Regions from separate parts of the Microbacterium shaanxiense genome, predicted to be linked through region 1. Evidence: predicted binding sites of a transcription regulator. Region 1 holds the regulator's gene; the other holds the start of a gene.
What was found. Region 1 encodes LexA, which represses DNA repair genes until DNA is damaged. Its sites were predicted from a motif close to TCGAACANNTGTTCGA; they were not measured.
Positions count from the first base shown of each region.

Region 2: recA (recombinase RecA) is a predicted target of LexA. The motif match lies at 1,708-1,723, and genes of this name have one in related genera.

Region 1 covers NZ_BAAGXE010000006.1:155,632-159,034, reverse strand. Annotated here, with positions in the region: gene ACYVG2_RS18035 (histidinol-phosphate transaminase) at 1-351, opposite strand, end outside; gene ACYVG2_RS18030 (LysM peptidoglycan-binding domain-containing protein) at 365-739, opposite strand; gene lexA (transcriptional repressor LexA) at 1,050-1,736, shown strand; gene ACYVG2_RS18020 (S9 family peptidase) at 1,825-3,403, shown strand, end outside.
Region 2 covers NZ_BAAGXE010000001.1:751,251-754,653, reverse strand. Annotated here, with positions in the region: gene ACYVG2_RS03490 (regulatory protein RecX) at 1-457, opposite strand, end outside; gene recA (recombinase RecA) at 457-1,512, opposite strand; gene ACYVG2_RS03480 (DUF3046 domain-containing protein) at 1,776-2,000, opposite strand; gene ACYVG2_RS03475 (helix-turn-helix domain-containing protein) at 2,030-2,338, opposite strand; gene ACYVG2_RS03470 (CinA family protein) at 2,495-2,977, opposite strand; gene pgsA (CDP-diacylglycerol--glycerol-3-phosphate 3-phosphatidyltransferase) at 2,974-3,403, opposite strand, start outside.

The DNA.
Region 1 (3,403 bases):
GAAGCCGAAGACCGTGCGCCCCGGCCCTGCGAAGGCCTGCAGAATGTGCTGCAGCACCTCGTTCGAACCGTTGCCCGCCCAGATCTGCGACGCGTCGAGGCCGTGTCCGAGGTATTCGGCGAATCCTTCGCGCAGGGCCGTGAACTCCCGATCCGGGTAGCGGTTCACGTCGCGCAGGGCGACGGCGATGTCGTCGAGGATGTCGCTCGCGACATCATCCGGAATCGGATGCGTGTTCTCGTTGACGTTCAGCGCGACGGCCAGCGGGGCCTGGGGTGCGCCGTAGGGGGTGAGACCGCGAAGATCGTCACGGAGGGGTAAGTCGCTGAGTGAAACAGTCACCCTCCCCATGTTAACGGTGAGATCAGCCGGCGTACTCCGCCGGGATCGCGAGCTGCTGCCCGACCTGCAAGGAGCCAGCGTTCAGAGCGTTGAGCTTCTGGATCTCACTGATGACCGTGCGAGGGTCTTCGGCGGGGGCGACATCTTCGGCGATCGCCCAGAGCGTGTCGCCCGGCATGACGGTCACAGTGTCGAAGACGGTCGCCTCAGCGGCGTCGCCCGAAGCGAGCGCCGAACCGCCGCTGATCGCGGCGAACCCGATGCCGGCCGCCAGAGGGAGAGCTGCAAGAGCGAGCAGAAGTCGACGCCCGCGCGCCGTCAGCCGGAGTCGCGTCGGTGCGCTGGAAGCGGCACGAACGGGAAGAGCTGCTGGGGCGCTGATGCTGATGGTGCTCATGTGATTTCTCCTCTGCCTCTTGGCTGCCTCGGGACTTGCGCCCTTTGGCGTAGCGTTCGCATTCGCCGCTCGGCCGGGAGCGGGGAATGCGAAGCTACGTACCGAATGTATCTTCGAATTCGAACATCTGTCAAGACTTATTCGAAACCCATCCACCGAATTCACCGACACGCTCGAACAGATCTTCCGTTTCGGTGCGATTCTCGGATACGGTTTCGATACGAACACCACACCACGGGCCACCGACATTCGAAGATGAACGCCGGTGGACACGAACGCCAGCACCGTGAAAGCGCACGAAGGAGCACCCATGAGCGACATCTCCGTCCCCGGCCCTGAGGCTCCGCGCACCCGTCGGCGCAAGAACCTCAGCGCAAAGCAGCTGGCGATCCTCGAGGTCATCCAGACCTCGATCGCGCGGCACGGATATCCGCCGAGCATGCGAGAGATCGGCGACGCCGTCGGGCTGAAGTCGCTCTCCAGCGTCACCCACCAGCTCGGGCAGCTCGAGCTGAGCGGCTACCTGCGACGCGACCCTGGCAAGACGCGTGCCATGGAAGTGCTCATCGACCTGCCGGGCACGAGCGGCGAGAATCCGGCGGACTCCGCCACCCCCGTCGGCGACGCGGCGATGGTGCCGCTGGTCGGTCAGATCGCGGCCGGCATCCCGATCACCGCCGAGCAGCAGGTCGAAGAGATCTTCCCGCTGCCCCGCCAGCTCGTCGGCAAAGGCGATCTGTTCATGCTCAAGGTCTCCGGCGAGTCGATGATCGACGCCGCCATCTGCGACGGCGACTGGGTCGTCGTGCGCACGCAGAACACGGCGGAGAACGGCGAGATCGTCGCGGCCATGCTCGAAGGTGAGGCGACGGTGAAGACGTTCCGTCAGCGCGATGGCCACACCTGGCTGCTCCCCCGCAACTCCTCGTTCGAGCCCATCCTCGGCGACGACGCCGTGGTGCTGGGCAAAGTCGTCGCGGTGCTGCGCGCGGTCTGACCGCATCAACAGGTCTTCCGCTCGCCGTCGCCGAGCGCGCAACCAGCGTGACGCGGCGTGTCAGGCGGACGGCGAATAGGCTCGAGGCATGCAGCCGTACGGAACCTGGCCCTCCCCCTTCCACGCCGCCGACATCGCATCATCCGCGCCGCGCATCGACGGCGCCAGGTTCGTCGGCGATGAGATCTGGTGGGGCGAGTCCGTGCCGGCCGAGGGCGGCCGCGTCACGGTGCGCAGCTCGAACGGCACGGTGCTCCTCCCCGAGCCGTGGAGTGCCCGATCGCGCGTGCACGAGTACGGCGGTGGGGCATGGACGGCGGATGCGGACGGCACGCTGTTCTTCGTCGATTCCGGTGATCAGCGCGTGTACCGGATGCCGCGTGGCGGGACGCCGGAACCGCTGACACCGACCGGCACGGACGGAACCTGCCCGAACCATGGCGGGCTGCGTCTGCAGCAGGGGCGGCTGCTGGCCGTGCGTGAGGATCTCTCGGTGGAGCCGCACCGGCGGGCGATCGTTGAGATCCCGACCGACGCGTCCGCCGCCTCGGACGAGACCGCGATTCGTGTGCACCTCCAGGGCAGTGCCTTCTTCGCACACCCCGCGCTCTCACCGGACGGCACGCGTATCGCGTGGGTCGAGTGGAGCGGGCGACGGATGCCGTGGCAGGAGGCCATGCTCTGCGTCACGGAGCTCGGCGGGGATGTCTTCGCCGACACGCGCGCACGCGCGGCGCTGCAGCCCGAGTGGATCAGCGACACAGAACTCGTATACGCGGACGACCCCACCGGACGCTGGAATCTCTATCGACGGGAGATGAATGGGCTCGATGCGGGCGCTCCGGAGCCGATCGCGCCGGCGGACGCCGACACCGGCTACGGCCTCTGGGTGCTCGGGAACCGCTGGTACCAGCCGCTGGCCGACGGCCGCATCGTCGCCGTGCGCACGAACGGCTCGGACGAGGTCGTGCTCATCGGGCACGACGGGTCGGAGGATCGCATCGAGGTGCCGGCCACGGCCCATGTGAGCGTCGATGACGCGTCCGGCTCGCGCGTGCTCCTCTCCGGCGGCGGCGCCGGTGTGAGCGCGGGCCTGTGGTGCGTCGACGTCGACTCCGGCGCCGTCGAACGGGTGCGCGGCGGACGACCGGTCGACGAGGACTGGATGCCCCCGGCGACCCGCATCACATTCGACGGTGCGAACGGGCCCGTCCACGCGTTCGACTACGCACCCTCCAACCCCGACGCCACCGCGGCCGAGAGCGAGCTCCCGCCGTACATCGTGCTCGTGCACGGCGGACCGACCGCGCACGTCGCGGGCGCGGCATCCGCCGCCATCGCGTTCTACACGACCCGCGGGATCGGCGTGCTCGATGTGAACTACGGCGGGTCCACCGGGTACGGCCGCGCGTACCGCGAGCGACTGGACGGCCGGTGGGGCGTCGCCGACGTGGACGACGTACTGGCCGCCGCACACGGACTGGCCGATTCCGGTCGTGCGGACCCGCACCGCATCGCGATCCGCGGCGGGTCGGCGGGAGGGTGGACGGTGCTCGCGTCACTTGTGCGCGGAGGGGTGTTCTCGGCGGGCATCAGCCGCTACGGCGTGACGGATCTGCGCGCGCTCGCGGAGGACACGCACGACTTCGAGAAGTACTACCTGGACG
Region 2 (3,403 bases), on a different contig from region 1:
AGATCACCAGTTGCTCAGCGAGGATCGAGTCATCGAGGTATCCGCGGCGGCAGAAGTCGTCGATCACATCGTCGATCTGCGATTGGGTGAGATCGTGGCCGCGCAGAACCTGACGCGCCTCGGAGATCGACAACGACCGCGCTCGCAGCTTGCGCACGAGAGACTCCTCGCCGGCGGTGCGAACCTGATCCGGGTCGGGTGACGACTGGCCAGATGACGACGGGTCGGATGACGACGGGCCAGATGACGAGGGGTCAGATGACGGCCGATCGGACACTGCCTCATCGCGATCACGAGCCGTCTCGCGGCGACTGCCCGCGTCGGCCGTCGTCATGTCGCGTCGTCGCGGCGATTTCTCCCCGCGCGTCGCCGGCAGCGCCGAAGCCGGAACGAGCTTCCCGCCGAAGAGGGGGATCACGGGGGCGAGGCGCGCCTCGCCCCCGTCTTCGACAGTCATCAGGCCGGACGACGCTGCGCGAGCTCGTCAGCAGTCTCAGGAGCGGCATCGTCGACCGCGCCGCCGATGCCGAGTTTCTGCTTGATCTTCGTCTCGATCTCCAGAGCGACGTCAGCGTTCTTGATGAGGAACGAGCGTGCGTTCTCCTTGCCCTGGCCGAGCTGGTCGCCGTCGTAGGTGTACCACGAGCCCGACTTCTTCACGAGACCGTGCTCCACGCCGAAATCGATCAGGCTGCCTTCACGCGAGATGCCCGTTCCGTACAGGATGTCGAACTCCGCCTGCTTGAAGGGCGGAGCCATCTTGTTCTTCACGACCTTGACGCGAGTGCGGTTGCCCACGGCCTCGGTGCCGTCCTTCATCGTCTCGATGCGGCGGATGTCGAGGCGGACCGATGCATAGAACTTCAGCGCCTTACCACCGGCCGTGGTCTCGGGAGAGCCGAAGAACACACCGATCTTCTCGCGCAACTGGTTGATGAAGATCATCGTGGTGTTGGTCTGGTTCAGACCACCCGTGAGCTTGCGGAGCGCCTGCGACATGAGGCGTGCCTGCAGACCCACATGCGAGTCACCCATCTCGCCCTCGATCTCGGCGCGAGGCACCAGCGCCGCGACGGAGTCGATGACGATGAGGTCGATGGCACCGGAGCGTACGAGCATGTCGGCGATCTCGAGGGCCTGCTCACCCGTGTCCGGCTGGGAGACCAGGAGCGCGTCGATGTCGACACCGAGCTTCTTGGCGTACTCGGGGTCGAGAGCGTGCTCTGCATCGACGAATGCGGCGATGCCACCGGCGCGCTGCGCATTGGCGATCGCGTGCAGCGTCAGAGTGGTCTTACCCGACGACTCCGGGCCGTAGATCTCCACGATGCGGCCACGCGGGAGACCTCCGACGCCGAGGGCGACGTCGAGGGCGATGGAGCCGGTGGGGATGACGGCGACTGGCGCGCGCTCATCGCTGCCCAGCCGCATGACTGAACCCTTTCCGAACTGACGATCGATCTGGGCGAGAGCCGACTCGAGGGACTTCTCGCGGTCTGCGACTGATGGCATGATGTGCTCCTGTTGTTCGCGTGGTGCCGCCTGTAGGCTGTCGCGGCCACCCCGGGTGGGGCGAACTCTCCGACAAGGCGTATGGCTTTTCGGCCTGTCATCACCGTACGATCGGCCTCCGACATTGCGTCGGACGCCCCACGAACCGGGGATGAGTTCACCTCGAAACCACTTGTGCAGAACGTTACGCGCACTTCGAACACATCTTCGACGACACGCCGAAGAGACGTAGCCCGAAGGCGATCAGACCGACGAGCGCCGTGTCAGCGTCTGCGCGGCTCGAGCCGGCCGACGCCGTAGCGCCGCTCAGCCGGGACGTCCGTCTCCTCGCAGAGCGCGAGCCAGATCTCCCTGGGCGCGACGCCCTCATCGAGAGCTTCGTCTGCGGTGCGGTTGCCGAGCGCGTCGAGCACGAGATCCGTCTTCAGCATGGAGGCTCGCGCGCCGAATTCGAGATCGACCGCGCGAAGGAACTCGCTGCGACGCATGAAAAGCCCTACTCCGACGAACGCTGCGGTCAGTGCAGCGAGAGCTCGGGCTCGACCGAAGCGACGAGATCGTCCGGGACGACATCCGGGAACACCTGGATTCCCTCGAGCACGGAGATGCGATCGCCGACCTCACGCATGATCATCGAGATCGGGACGTCGAGCGCCTCCGCAACGGAAGCGAGGATCTCGCTGGACGCTTCCTTCTGTCCGCGCTCCACCTCGCTGAGATAACCGAGTGCTATAGAGGCCTTGCCCGCGACCTGCCGGAGCGTGCGCCCCTTCTGCAGGCGGAAGTCCCTCAGCACATCGCCGATTTCCTGTCGTACAAGAATCACCGGAACCTCCTCTCGATCTCCGTCACCGGAGACTCCTCCGAGTGGATCGCCAGTCTAACCCGACTCGCTGATGAAAAAACTACTGTTTCACGCTGTGCTTTCGGTGTGAGCACATCATTCTTCGGCACATCAGTGACAACCATCCGACGGCGCAGCCTATTCCCGCAGCACTCTCGAGAGCGCGTCGATCGCGGCATCGACCGCCTGCGCTCTGATCGACGCCCGATCCCCGGCGAAGAGGAAAGCGAACGAGCGCACGTCCGTCGGCGTCGCGACGCCGACGTGCACCGTTCCCACCGGCTGCCCGTCCGGCGAATCGGGCCCTGCGATCCCCGTCGTGGAGAGCCCGACCTCTGCGGGCCTGCCCGCGATCGCGACTGCGGCGCGCACTCCCGCCGCCATCTGCTCCGCGACCGACGCGTGCACGGGACCGTGCTCGGCCAGAAGAGCGGCATCCACCCCCAGCAACGACTCCTTCACCGGTGTGGCGTACGCCACGACGCCACCGGACAGTACCGTCGACGCACCAGGAACCGAGACGATCTCAGCCGCAAGCGCGCCACCGGTCAGGGATTCCGCAACGCCCAGCGACCACCCCCGCGCCCGCAGCGCTGCCACGAGGTCAGCGCTCCCGCTCACGCTCGTCCTGTGCGGGATCCGCGCACCTGTGACACGGCGTAGTCGATCCCGCTGACGACGGTGAGGGCCAGCGTCACGTACATCAGGCCGATTCCGATGCCGATCCACCAGTCCATGCCGATCAGTTGGTGAAGGGGCAGCAACCACCAGCCGAGCGTCACGCCCTGCACCGCCGTCTTGATCTTGCCCAACCACGCCGCGGCCACGATATGGCTGCTGGCGACCATGAACCGGTGGATGGTGATGCCCCACTCGCGGATGAGGATGACGATGACGATCCACCACGGCCACTCCGCGAGGATCGCGAGACCCACGAAACCTGCGCCCGTGAGCAGCTTGTCCGCGATCGGGTCCCAGAGCTTGCCGAAGTCGCTGACGATGTCGTACTTGCGCGCCAGATATCCGTCCACCCAGTCGGTGGATATC